Linked DNA regions of Pelagibaculum spongiae. The protein of the gene in region 1 binds, or shares a complex with, the protein of each later gene. Links are inferred from orthologs where the notes say so. Each region holds a gene or a part of one and is shown in the gene's direction. Other genes may lie near its edges. The genes, in order: accD, accC, accB and accA.

What was found.
Region 2: the proteins of accD (region 1) and accC are in contact, whole or in part, in a solved structure (PDB 8UXZ), measured with the Escherichia coli proteins. The link is inferred for Pelagibaculum spongiae from one-to-one orthologs.
Region 3: the proteins of accD (region 1) and accB are in contact, whole or in part, in a solved structure (PDB 8UXZ), measured with the Escherichia coli proteins. The link is inferred for Pelagibaculum spongiae from one-to-one orthologs.
Region 4: the proteins of accD (region 1) and accA are in contact, whole or in part, in a solved structure (PDB 8UXZ), measured with the Escherichia coli proteins. The link is inferred for Pelagibaculum spongiae from one-to-one orthologs.

What each region holds. Positions count from the first base shown.
Region 1 is NZ_QDDL01000001.1:276,734-279,725, reverse strand. It holds accD (acetyl-CoA carboxylase, carboxyltransferase subunit beta), read left to right. Parts: upstream 1-1,062; coding sequence 1,063-1,923; downstream 1,924-2,992. Other genes in the region: folC (bifunctional tetrahydrofolate synthase/dihydrofolate synthase), read left to right, coding at 1,920-2,992; trpA (tryptophan synthase subunit alpha), read left to right, coding at 235-1,047; trpB (tryptophan synthase subunit beta), read left to right, coding at 1-238.
Region 2 is NZ_QDDL01000008.1:15,421-18,324, reverse strand. It holds accC (acetyl-CoA carboxylase biotin carboxylase subunit), read left to right. Parts: upstream 1-734; coding sequence 735-2,075; downstream 2,076-2,904. Other genes in the region: prmA (50S ribosomal protein L11 methyltransferase), read left to right, coding at 2,143-2,904; accB (acetyl-CoA carboxylase biotin carboxyl carrier protein), read left to right, coding at 270-713; aroQ (type II 3-dehydroquinate dehydratase), read left to right, coding at 1-258. UniProt on the Escherichia coli protein: This protein is a component of the acetyl coenzyme A carboxylase complex; first, biotin carboxylase catalyzes the carboxylation of the carrier protein and then the transcarboxylase transfers the carboxyl group to form malonyl-CoA.
Region 3 is NZ_QDDL01000008.1:16,334-19,114, reverse strand. It holds accB (acetyl-CoA carboxylase biotin carboxyl carrier protein), read left to right. Parts: upstream 1-1,059; coding sequence 1,060-1,503; downstream 1,504-2,781. Other genes in the region: accC (acetyl-CoA carboxylase biotin carboxylase subunit), read left to right, coding at 1,525-2,781; aroQ (type II 3-dehydroquinate dehydratase), read left to right, coding at 602-1,048; dsbD (protein-disulfide reductase DsbD), read left to right, coding at 1-443. UniProt on the Escherichia coli protein: This protein is a component of the acetyl coenzyme A carboxylase complex; first, biotin carboxylase catalyzes the carboxylation of the carrier protein and then the transcarboxylase transfers the carboxyl group to form malonyl-CoA.
Region 4 is NZ_QDDL01000011.1:14,612-17,524, reverse strand. It holds accA (acetyl-CoA carboxylase carboxyl transferase subunit alpha), read left to right. Parts: upstream 1-939; coding sequence 940-1,887; downstream 1,888-2,913. Other genes in the region: tilS (tRNA lysidine(34) synthetase TilS), read left to right, coding at 1,877-2,913; dnaE (DNA polymerase III subunit alpha), read left to right, coding at 1-901. UniProt on the Escherichia coli protein: Component of the acetyl coenzyme A carboxylase (ACC) complex. First, biotin carboxylase catalyzes the carboxylation of biotin on its carrier protein (BCCP) and then the CO(2) group is transferred by the carboxyltransferase to acetyl-CoA to form malonyl-CoA.

The sequences.
Region 1 (2,992 bases):
ACGTGCTGAGTATTGTGCGATTAATGATGACGAAGCTTTAGCGGCATTTAGAACGCTGAATCGGACTGAAGGTATTTTACCTGCATTAGAATCCAGTCATGCAGTGGCCCATGGTATGAAAATGGCCGCTGAAATGAGCAAAGATCAAGTGGTCGTGATTAATTTATCGGGTCGTGGCGATAAGGATATTCATACTGTTGCGCAAATCGATGGTGTGACGTTAGGGGATTTACTATGAGCAGAATTGCCGAGACTTTTTCAAAGCTTGCAGCCCAAGGTCGTAAAGCGCTGATCCCTTATATTACTGCCGGTGATCCAGATCCTTCGATAACCGTTGATGTTATGCATTCCCTCGTAGAGGGTGGAGCAGATATCATCGAGCTAGGGGTACCTTTCTCTGATCCCATGGCAGACGGTCCGGTCATTCAGCATGCTTGTGAGCGAGCGCTAGCAAAAGGCGTTTCTCCAATTCACGTGTTTGATATGGTTCGAACTTTTAGGCAAAAAGACGCAACAACGCCCGTTGTATTAATGGGCTACCTAAATCCGGTTGAGCATATGGGGTATCCAACCTTTGCTGACAAGGCGTCGGATGCAGGTGTTGATGGCATTTTGCTAGTAGACATGCCACCTGAGGAGGCGGCCGAGCCTGCAGAAATTTTTCAGGCGCGTGGAATTGATCCTATTTTTCTTTTGGCACCGACTTCGCCAGAAGACCGGATTAAACGAATCTGCGCATTGGCCAGCGGCTATGTTTACTATGTTTCGCTTAAGGGGGTCACCGGCAGCGCCAACCTTGATGTTGATGCTGTCGAGAAAAAAGTAGCTGAGATTCGCGAACATACTCGAGTGCCAATTGGCGTCGGGTTTGGTATCAGCACGCCAGAAACTGCGGCGGCTGTCTCCAAAGTAAGTGATGGTGTCATTGTAGGCAGCGTACTGGTTCGCCAGTTGGAAGCATCAAACGATGATCCTGCCTCAGCACCCGCTAAATTGGAGTCGATGATCTCGTCCATGAGAAAGGCTATGGATAATGAGATTAACTGAACTGGAATAAATTGAATGAGCTGGTTTGAAAAACTGATTCCTGCCCGGATTCGTACTGAATCCCGGCAAAAGAAAGGAGTGCCGGAAGGCCTCTGGATCAAATGTAAAAAGTGCGAATCGGTTTTGTATCGTGCTGAAATAACACGCTGTTTAGACGTGTGCCCAAAATGTGATCATCACATGAGAATTGGTGCGCGCCGCCGCTTGGATATTTTTCTGGATGCTGAAGATCGTCAGGAAATTGGAGCCTCATTGGAGCCGGTGGATCGCCTGAAATTCCGCGATACTAAAAAGTATAAAGATCGTATTACTACGGCTCAAAAAGCCACCGGTGAGAAAGACGCACTGGTTGCCATGAAAGGTTCGCTGAAAGGCGCTCCTGTAGTGGTGTGTGCTTTTGAATTTGCCTTCCAAGGCGGTTCTATGGGCGCGGTAGTCGGTGAGCGTTTTGTCCAGGCGGCGAATCAGTCGTTGGAAACGGGTGCACCGTTAATCTGCTTCTCTGCCAGTGGTGGCGCGAGAATGCAGGAAGCTTTATTCTCTTTGATGCAAATGGCAAAAACCAGTGCGGTTTTGGCTAAATTAGCTCAAAAAGGTGTTCCGTTTATTTCAGTGTTAACCGACCCAACCATGGGTGGTGTTTCGGCATCATTGGCCATGTTAGGTGATTTAAACGTAGCCGAGCCCAATGCTTTAATCGGTTTTGCCGGTCCTAGAGTCATCGAGCAAACGGTTCGTGAAAGCCTGCCTGAAGGCTTTCAGCGCGCAGAATTTTTAATGGAAAAAGGCGCGATCGATATGATTATCGAGCGTCATAACATGCGCGATGAGCTTGCTGAAATTCTTTCCAAGCTTCAATTACGACCTGCTGTATGAGCCAACTGCCAAGCAATTTGGCAGACTGGCTAAGCTATCTTGAGCAACTCCACCCCAGCACAATCGAGCTGGGGTTGGGGCGGCTGAAGCAAGTAGCAGACAAGCTAGGCGTGCCTAACTTTTCAATTCCTGTGGTTACCGTTGCTGGCACGAATGGCAAAGGCAGCACCATTGCGACCCTTGAACAAATCTATAGCGATGCTGGCTATAAAGTAGGCTGTTATACCTCGCCACACATGATTCGTTTTAACGAGCGCATTCGTTTGGCAGGAAATGAAGCGGATGATGGATTAATTTGCGCAACACTAGCGCGAATCGAAGCTGCCCGTACAAATGTGGAGGGCGGTGTTTCTCTGACTTATTTTGAATTCACTACTTTGGCTGGCTTGATTATTTTATCTGAAGCTGAGCTCGATGTGGTGCTGCTAGAAGTAGGTTTGGGCGGCCGGTTAGATGCAATCAATATTGCCGATTGTGATTTGGCGATAGTCACCACGATTGCACTGGACCATATGGATTATCTGGGGCATGACCTTGAAGGTATCGCCAGAGAAAAAGCCGGTATTATGCGGGCAGGAAAACCTGCTTTATATGGCGATATGAATCCGCCAAAAGCGATTGCCGAAGAAGCTGCTTTAGTCGGTGCGCAGTTACAAATGACCGGCAATGATTTTTCAATGCAACGCCAAAGCGACAAAAGCTGGTTGTGGCAATCGGGCAGTGAATCGATTGCAATTAATCAATTGCAATTACCTTGGCAAAGTATTTCGCTGGCATTAAAAGCCAGTCAGTTATTGCAAGATTGTTTACCGCTGCAGCGAGACAAATTGGCTACTTCTGTAGCAAAAGCCAGTTTGACCGGTCGAATGCAAACCGTGATGCAAACACCGCAAGTGATTGTCGACGTGGCGCATAACCCGCAAGCAGCAGAAAATTTGCAAAAGCAATTAGCTGAGCAAAATTGCCAGGGTAAAACCTATGCAGTGATTGCTATGTTGTCTGATAAAGACCGAGCTGGTAGCTTGCAGTTTTTGTTAGATTCTGTCGATAGCTGGTATGTCGCCGGGTT
Region 2 (2,904 bases), on another replicon or contig:
TCCCACGGTGAAATCGATTTTATAATTTTTAATCCAGCTGCATTTACCCACACTAGCATTGCGCTGCGGGATGCCCTGCTGGCGGTTTCTATTCCGTTTATCGAAGTGCATCTTTCTAATGTGCATGCTCGGGAAAGTTTCCGCCATAAGTCATGGTTTTCTGATATCGCAATCGGCGTGATCTGTGGGCTGGGTCCCAAAGGCTATCAACTAGCGCTGGCGTCTGCGCTGGAGCGCTTGGCTAAACCGGCAAGTTAAGAGATATATCAATGGACATTCGTAAGATTAAAAAACTGATCGACTTGGTTGAAGATTCTGGCATTGCTGAACTTGAGATTTCTGAGGGTGAAGAATCTGTTCGCATCTCTCGCTACTCTCCAGCACCGACCCATTATGCAGCTGCACCTGTTGCGGCGGCTCCGGTTGCTGCTGTAGCACCTGCTGCTGTTGAAGCAGCTCCAGCGGCTGAAGTCATTGCAGGCCACCAGGTTAAATCCCCAATGGTGGGTACTTTCTATTCTGCGCCATCTCCAGGTGCTAAGCCTTTCGTTACTGAAGGTCAGAAAGTCAAAAAAGGCGACACCTTGTGCATCATCGAAGCGATGAAAATGCTCAACCAGATCGAAGCAGACAAATCTGGCATCGTGATGGCGGTATTGGCTGAAAATGGCCAACCAATCGAGTTCGGCCAGCCACTGGTTACCATTCAATAAATCGCAGGAGGCTCACTACCCATGCTTGAAAAGGTAGTTATCGCCAACCGTGGCGAAATCGCTCTGCGAATTTTGCGAGCTTGCCGGGAACTCGGCATTAAAACTGTTGCAGTTCACTCAGATGTAGATCGTGATTTGCTGCACGTTCGCTTGGCAGACGAAACGGTTTGTATTGGCCCTGCAGATTCTTCTGCCAGCTATTTGCAGATCCCATCGATCATTAGCGCCGCTGAAGTCACTGATTCAGTTGCGATTCACCCTGGCTATGGCTTTTTGGCAGAAAATGCTGACTTTGCTGAACAGGTAGAAAAAAGTGGCTTTACATTTATCGGCCCTAAGCCAGAAACCATCCGCCTAATGGGCGATAAGGTCAGCGCGATTGCGGCGATGAATAAAGCGGGCGTACCTTGCGTACCAGGCTCTGACGGCCCATTGGGTGATGATCCTGAACGCAATATACAAGTTGCCCGTGAGATTGGTTATCCGGTGATGATCAAGGCTTCTGGTGGCGGCGGTGGTCGTGGCATGCGAGTAGTTCATAGTGAAGCGGCATTATTAAACGCCATTTCCTTGACCAAAAGCGAAGCCTTATCTTTCTTCAGTAACGACATGGTTTACATGGAAAAATTCCTTGAAAACCCTCGTCACATTGAAATTCAGGTACTGGCTGACGGCCAAGGCAACGCAATTCATCTGGCAGAGCGCGATTGCTCAATGCAACGCCGTTGTCAGAAAGTGGTTGAAGAAGCACCTGCACCTGGCATTAGTGAAGAAGTGCGACAGCGCATTGGTGGTCGTTGCGCACAAGCTTGCGTAGAAATTGGTTATCGCGGTGCCGGTACGTTTGAGTTCTTGTTCCAAGACGGTGAATTTTACTTCATCGAAATGAACACTCGAATTCAGGTAGAGCACCCGATCACTGAAGAAATCACTGGTGTGGATTTGGTTCGCGAGCAGCTTTTGATTGCTTCTGGCCATCCATTATCACTTAAGCAGTCTGATATTAAGGTGAAGGGCCACGCGATCGAATGCCGTATCAACGCAGAAGATCCGGTTACCTTTATCCCAAGCCCTGGCAAGATTGATTTCTTCCATGCTCCTGGTGGGCCGGGCATCCGTTTTGATTCCCATATCTATAACGGTTATGTGGTGCCTCAGTATTACGATTCACTGCTCGGTAAGCTCATCAGCTACGGCACCGATCGTGATGCCGCGATTCGCAAAGCACTTATTGCTTTGGATGAAACGGTTATCGAAGGCATCAAAAGTAATATCGATCTTCACAAGGAAATCTTGCGTGACACCCAGTTCCAACAAGGTGGCACTAACATCCATTACCTTGAGAAAAAGCTCGGACTTTAATCGAGCCTTTCGCTATTATCTCAGGCCCGGTTTATACCGGGCCTTTTTTTTGTTTTAGGAAGTAGTAATGCCCTGGATCCAAATTCAATTATCCACCACCGAACAACAGCAAGAACAGTTTGAAGATTTATTGCTGGCTGCTGGTGCGGTTTCTGTCACGCTGCAAAACAATGGTGATGCCCCCATTCTGGAACCATTGCCTGGCGAAACGCCGTTATGGGGGAAGTTGCGGGTAATCGGCCTGTTTGAAGCAGATATCGATGTGAATCAGGTCACAAATTTCCTAAAAGAGCAGGTTGCAGTTGACCCGTTACCCGGCCTGAAAATTGAAGCGTTGGAAGACAAAGATTGGCATCGCGCTTGGATGGATGAATATCACCCCGTTCACTGCGGCGGTGAGTTATGGATCTGCCCTAGCTGGCTTGATGCGCCTCACCCTGAAGCGGTCAATGTCAGATTAGACCCTGGCATGGCTTTTGGTACCGGTACTCACCCAACTACTTTCCTTTGTCTAAAATGGTTAGCCGATCATCCCCCACAAGATTTACAGGTAATAGACTTCGGCTGCGGCTCAGGCATACTGGCTGTAGCCGCTGCACTACTGGGTGCAAACGTAGTTGATTGTATTGATATTGACCCTCAAGCTTTGCTCGCTACACGCGATAATGCTGAAAAGAATTCATTGAGTGAACAGCAAATCCGTAGCTGGTTGCCAGAACATGCTCCAGATTCGGTTGCTGACCTGTTAATCGCCAATATTTTAGCTGGCCCGTTGATAGAGCTTTCCTCTGAAATGGCAGCTAGAGTAAAACCAGGTGGTAAACTGGTG
Region 3 (2,781 bases), on another replicon or contig:
CGCTTGCACCTTTAACTTCTGTACCTCAAACCTACTCAAGTAGCGCTTCTAATCCTGCTAATTCAATTTCAATCACTGCTGATCATGCAAATTTTAAGGATATTCGGGGACTAGATGCACTACTTGCCGAAGTAGGCAACGGCCAGCCAGTAATGCTCGATTTCTATGCCGATTGGTGTGTCAGCTGCAAAGTCATGGAGCGAGATGTATTCCCCGACCCTCAGGTACAACAGGCACTGCAAGGCTACAAGCTGTTGCGTAGCGATGTGACTGCCAACGATGCAATTGATCAAGGGCTAATGTCGAACTTTGGAGTGATCGCGCCGCCAACATTACTGTTTTTTGATGCAAATGGGATGGAACTTCGCCAATTTCGCATAACGGGCGAAAAAGATCGTGAGCAGTTCTTATCTCACCTGAAAAAACTCAACTCAGTTCTTTAGCCCCTCCTTCTACGGCCGCAAAACAACCTTTTGCGGCCCAAAAAGACTGTCCAAACGGTCAGCATATGTTGCGAACGTGCAGCGATCTTCGGTTTTCTGGACAAAAACTAGCCTTTGGTGCAAAATTTGTCGCAATCGGATCATCGGGACGAATATTCATGGCCAAATTGCTGGTGCTTCACGGACCAAACCTAAACATGCTGGGTGTTAGAGAACCTGGTCATTATGGTGCGGACACCTTGGATAGTATTAATCAGGGTTTGATTAACACAGCAAAGCAGGCAGGTCATCAGCTTGAGGCATTTCAAAGCAATGCCGAGCATCTATTGATCGACCGAATCCACCAGTCCCACGGTGAAATCGATTTTATAATTTTTAATCCAGCTGCATTTACCCACACTAGCATTGCGCTGCGGGATGCCCTGCTGGCGGTTTCTATTCCGTTTATCGAAGTGCATCTTTCTAATGTGCATGCTCGGGAAAGTTTCCGCCATAAGTCATGGTTTTCTGATATCGCAATCGGCGTGATCTGTGGGCTGGGTCCCAAAGGCTATCAACTAGCGCTGGCGTCTGCGCTGGAGCGCTTGGCTAAACCGGCAAGTTAAGAGATATATCAATGGACATTCGTAAGATTAAAAAACTGATCGACTTGGTTGAAGATTCTGGCATTGCTGAACTTGAGATTTCTGAGGGTGAAGAATCTGTTCGCATCTCTCGCTACTCTCCAGCACCGACCCATTATGCAGCTGCACCTGTTGCGGCGGCTCCGGTTGCTGCTGTAGCACCTGCTGCTGTTGAAGCAGCTCCAGCGGCTGAAGTCATTGCAGGCCACCAGGTTAAATCCCCAATGGTGGGTACTTTCTATTCTGCGCCATCTCCAGGTGCTAAGCCTTTCGTTACTGAAGGTCAGAAAGTCAAAAAAGGCGACACCTTGTGCATCATCGAAGCGATGAAAATGCTCAACCAGATCGAAGCAGACAAATCTGGCATCGTGATGGCGGTATTGGCTGAAAATGGCCAACCAATCGAGTTCGGCCAGCCACTGGTTACCATTCAATAAATCGCAGGAGGCTCACTACCCATGCTTGAAAAGGTAGTTATCGCCAACCGTGGCGAAATCGCTCTGCGAATTTTGCGAGCTTGCCGGGAACTCGGCATTAAAACTGTTGCAGTTCACTCAGATGTAGATCGTGATTTGCTGCACGTTCGCTTGGCAGACGAAACGGTTTGTATTGGCCCTGCAGATTCTTCTGCCAGCTATTTGCAGATCCCATCGATCATTAGCGCCGCTGAAGTCACTGATTCAGTTGCGATTCACCCTGGCTATGGCTTTTTGGCAGAAAATGCTGACTTTGCTGAACAGGTAGAAAAAAGTGGCTTTACATTTATCGGCCCTAAGCCAGAAACCATCCGCCTAATGGGCGATAAGGTCAGCGCGATTGCGGCGATGAATAAAGCGGGCGTACCTTGCGTACCAGGCTCTGACGGCCCATTGGGTGATGATCCTGAACGCAATATACAAGTTGCCCGTGAGATTGGTTATCCGGTGATGATCAAGGCTTCTGGTGGCGGCGGTGGTCGTGGCATGCGAGTAGTTCATAGTGAAGCGGCATTATTAAACGCCATTTCCTTGACCAAAAGCGAAGCCTTATCTTTCTTCAGTAACGACATGGTTTACATGGAAAAATTCCTTGAAAACCCTCGTCACATTGAAATTCAGGTACTGGCTGACGGCCAAGGCAACGCAATTCATCTGGCAGAGCGCGATTGCTCAATGCAACGCCGTTGTCAGAAAGTGGTTGAAGAAGCACCTGCACCTGGCATTAGTGAAGAAGTGCGACAGCGCATTGGTGGTCGTTGCGCACAAGCTTGCGTAGAAATTGGTTATCGCGGTGCCGGTACGTTTGAGTTCTTGTTCCAAGACGGTGAATTTTACTTCATCGAAATGAACACTCGAATTCAGGTAGAGCACCCGATCACTGAAGAAATCACTGGTGTGGATTTGGTTCGCGAGCAGCTTTTGATTGCTTCTGGCCATCCATTATCACTTAAGCAGTCTGATATTAAGGTGAAGGGCCACGCGATCGAATGCCGTATCAACGCAGAAGATCCGGTTACCTTTATCCCAAGCCCTGGCAAGATTGATTTCTTCCATGCTCCTGGTGGGCCGGGCATCCGTTTTGATTCCCATATCTATAACGGTTATGTGGTGCCTCAGTATTACGATTCACTGCTCGGTAAGCTCATCAGCTACGGCACCGATCGTGATGCCGCGATTCGCAAAGCACTTATTGCTTTGGATGAAACGGTTATCGAAGGCATCAAAAGTAATATCGAT
Region 4 (2,913 bases), on another replicon or contig:
CCTGAAAAAAGCCAATCGCCGGGTACTAGAATCTTTGATTCGTGCTGGCGCATTAGATTTGTTGGCACCGGTTGAACAAGGATTAAAAGTCTTTGATTCTCGCTCACGTTTAATGGCGACATTAGAAGGTGCAATCAAAGCAGCAGAACAGCAAGCAAAAGCCGCTGCATTGGGGCAAAATGACTTGTTTGGTGCAGTTGCCTTTGGTGAGGCAGATGCCGAACAACCGCAGTTTGTAGCAGCTCCAGCCTGGCGACAACAGCAGCGATTGCATGGTGAAAAAGAAACGCTAGGCTTGTATCTGACCGGCCACCCTATTGATGATTATCTGCCTGAACTGAAGCGGATGCGGTGTCAGCGGATTGCAGATTTAAAGCCTGCTCGGGGAGTTAGTGTTACTATTGCGGGTCTGGTTCTTGCGTTTAGAACCAAGTTGACCAAGACCGGTAAGCGAATGGCATTTGTCACGCTGGATGATCGTAGCGGCAGAATTGAAGTTGCGATCTTTGGTGAAGACTATGACAAAAACGCTGAAAAACTGGCGGTTGATAAAGTATTAGTGATCGACGGTGAAGTAGTCCATGACGACTTCAGTGGCGGTCAAAAAATGCAGGTTAAGAAACTGCATTCGATGGCTGAAGCAAGATCGTCCCATGCGCGTTGTTTGAGAATTTCTCTTAAGCAAGGTGAGTTGACTCCGGCAAGTTTGGAGCAGCTACGATCATTACTGGAACAACATACGAATGGCCAGTGCAGTGTCCGTTTTGATTATCAAGGCCATAGCGCAATTGGTAGTCTGGCGGCGAGCGAAGACTGGAAGCTCAATCTAGATGATGAATTATTGCATCAACTAGAAGAGTTACTCGGTCGTAAGCGTTGCAAAATTGACTATTCGGGGTAGGCCGTGAGGCGTCACGACCAACAACATAGAGTGTATCAATGAATCTGAATTTTCTGGATTTTGAGCAGCCTATCGCTGAGCTTGAAGCAAAAATTGAAGAGCTTCGCCGGATAGGTAACGACACTGAGGGTGATATTACCGAGGTCCTCAGTAAGCTTGAAGCATCAGCCCGTACCCTGACTGAGAAAATTTTCTCAAATTTGACCGCATGGCAGGTGAGCCAATTGGCCCGCCATCCATTGCGTCCTTATACCTTGGATTATATCGAAGAATTATTTACCGATTTCCAAGAGTTACATGGCGACCGTATGTACGCTGACGATAAGGCAATCGTTGGTGGATTGGCTCGTTTTGATGATCAGCCTGTGATGATCATTGGTCATCAAAAAGGTCGCGATACTGCAACTAAGGTAGAGCGTAATTTTGGCATGCCTAAGCCTGAAGGTTATCGCAAGGCTTTGCGTCTAATGCAGATGGCCGACAAGTTTGGTATTCCAATTTTTACTTTTATCGACACTCCAGGTGCCTATCCAGGTGTTGGCGCTGAAGAGCGCGGTCAAAGTGAAGCGATTGCCCGTAACCTTCGAGAAATGTCTCAGCTGAGAGTACCGGTCATTTGTACGGTAATTGGCGAAGGTGGTTCTGGTGGTGCTTTGGCAATTGGTGTGGGTGACAAGGTAATGATGCTGCAAAACAGCACCTACTCAGTTATTTCACCAGAAGGCTGCGCTACCATTTTGTGGAAGAGCGCCGAAAAAGCCTCGGATGCCGCAGAAGCAATGGGCCTGACCGCTGATAAATTATTAGATAACGGTTTGATCGATCAAATCGTACCTGAGCCATTGGGCGGTGCACATCGCCAGCCCCAGGCGATGGCTTCTAGCTTAGGAGATGCATTGCGCACTTCTCTGGCCGAGATCAAAGCATTAACTGAACAGGAACGTCTGGATCGTCGCTATCAGCGACTGATGGGATATGGCATCTGATTCGCTAGTAACCCAGTTCGAACAACAACTGCAGGGCATTTTAAATGCCCTGCCAGTTGCTCCCCATAAATTTCTGATCGCCTTTAGTGGTGGTCGAGACTCCACTGCTTTGCTTCATCTCGCTGCTCAGTTGTTGCCCAAGTCGCAATTGCTGGCGGTGCATATTAATCATCAACTTTCTGAAAATGCTAGCCAGTGGCAGCAGCATTGCCAGCATCAGGCCGAGCAGTTATCGATCGAATTCAAATCCGTTTCAGTCCAGTTAAACCCCCAGCCAAGACAAAGCCTTGAAGAGTTGGCGCGTGATGCCCGTTATCAGGTTTTTAGCCAGCTAATGCAGCCGGATGATGCTTTGTTAGTTGGTCATCACCTGCAAGATCAATCAGAAACATTATTGCTACGATTGTTCCGTGGTGCCGGAGTCAAAGGTTTATCGGCAATGGCCGATTGGCGAATGTTTGCTTCGGGTTATTTACTGCGACCTTTATTGCATCTGCCACGGCAGCAGTTAACTGAATGGTTAAAGCTGCAATCCATCGAATGGATTGAAGATGAATCAAATGCTGAAAATTTGTTTCGGCGTAATTTGATTCGCAATCAGTTTCTGCCGCAAATCCGTCAGCAATGGCAGGGAATTGATCGGGTGCTGAGCGCTACCGCCCGGCGAATGCAGCAAGCGAACCGATTATTAGATCAATTAGCCGATCAGGATTTAGCGCAGGTTCTATTGCCGGGCAATCGGCTGGACTTAAAACCATTGCAACAGCTAGACGATGATCGTTTGATCAACCTGCTGCGTTATTGGCTCAGTCAGGCGGGCCAAAGAAGCTTGCCAGAAATTCGTTTGCAGGAATTTGTTCGTCAGTTGAAATCGGCTAATAGCACCGCAAGCCCTCGGCAGGATTTAACCGACGGCAGTTTTATGGCCTGTTATGGGCAAATGCTTTGGTTAGTTGAAGGTCGGTTAATCGAGCAATTACAGCAACAGGCGCAAAATAGTTTTTGGAACCCGCAGCAGCAGCCAAT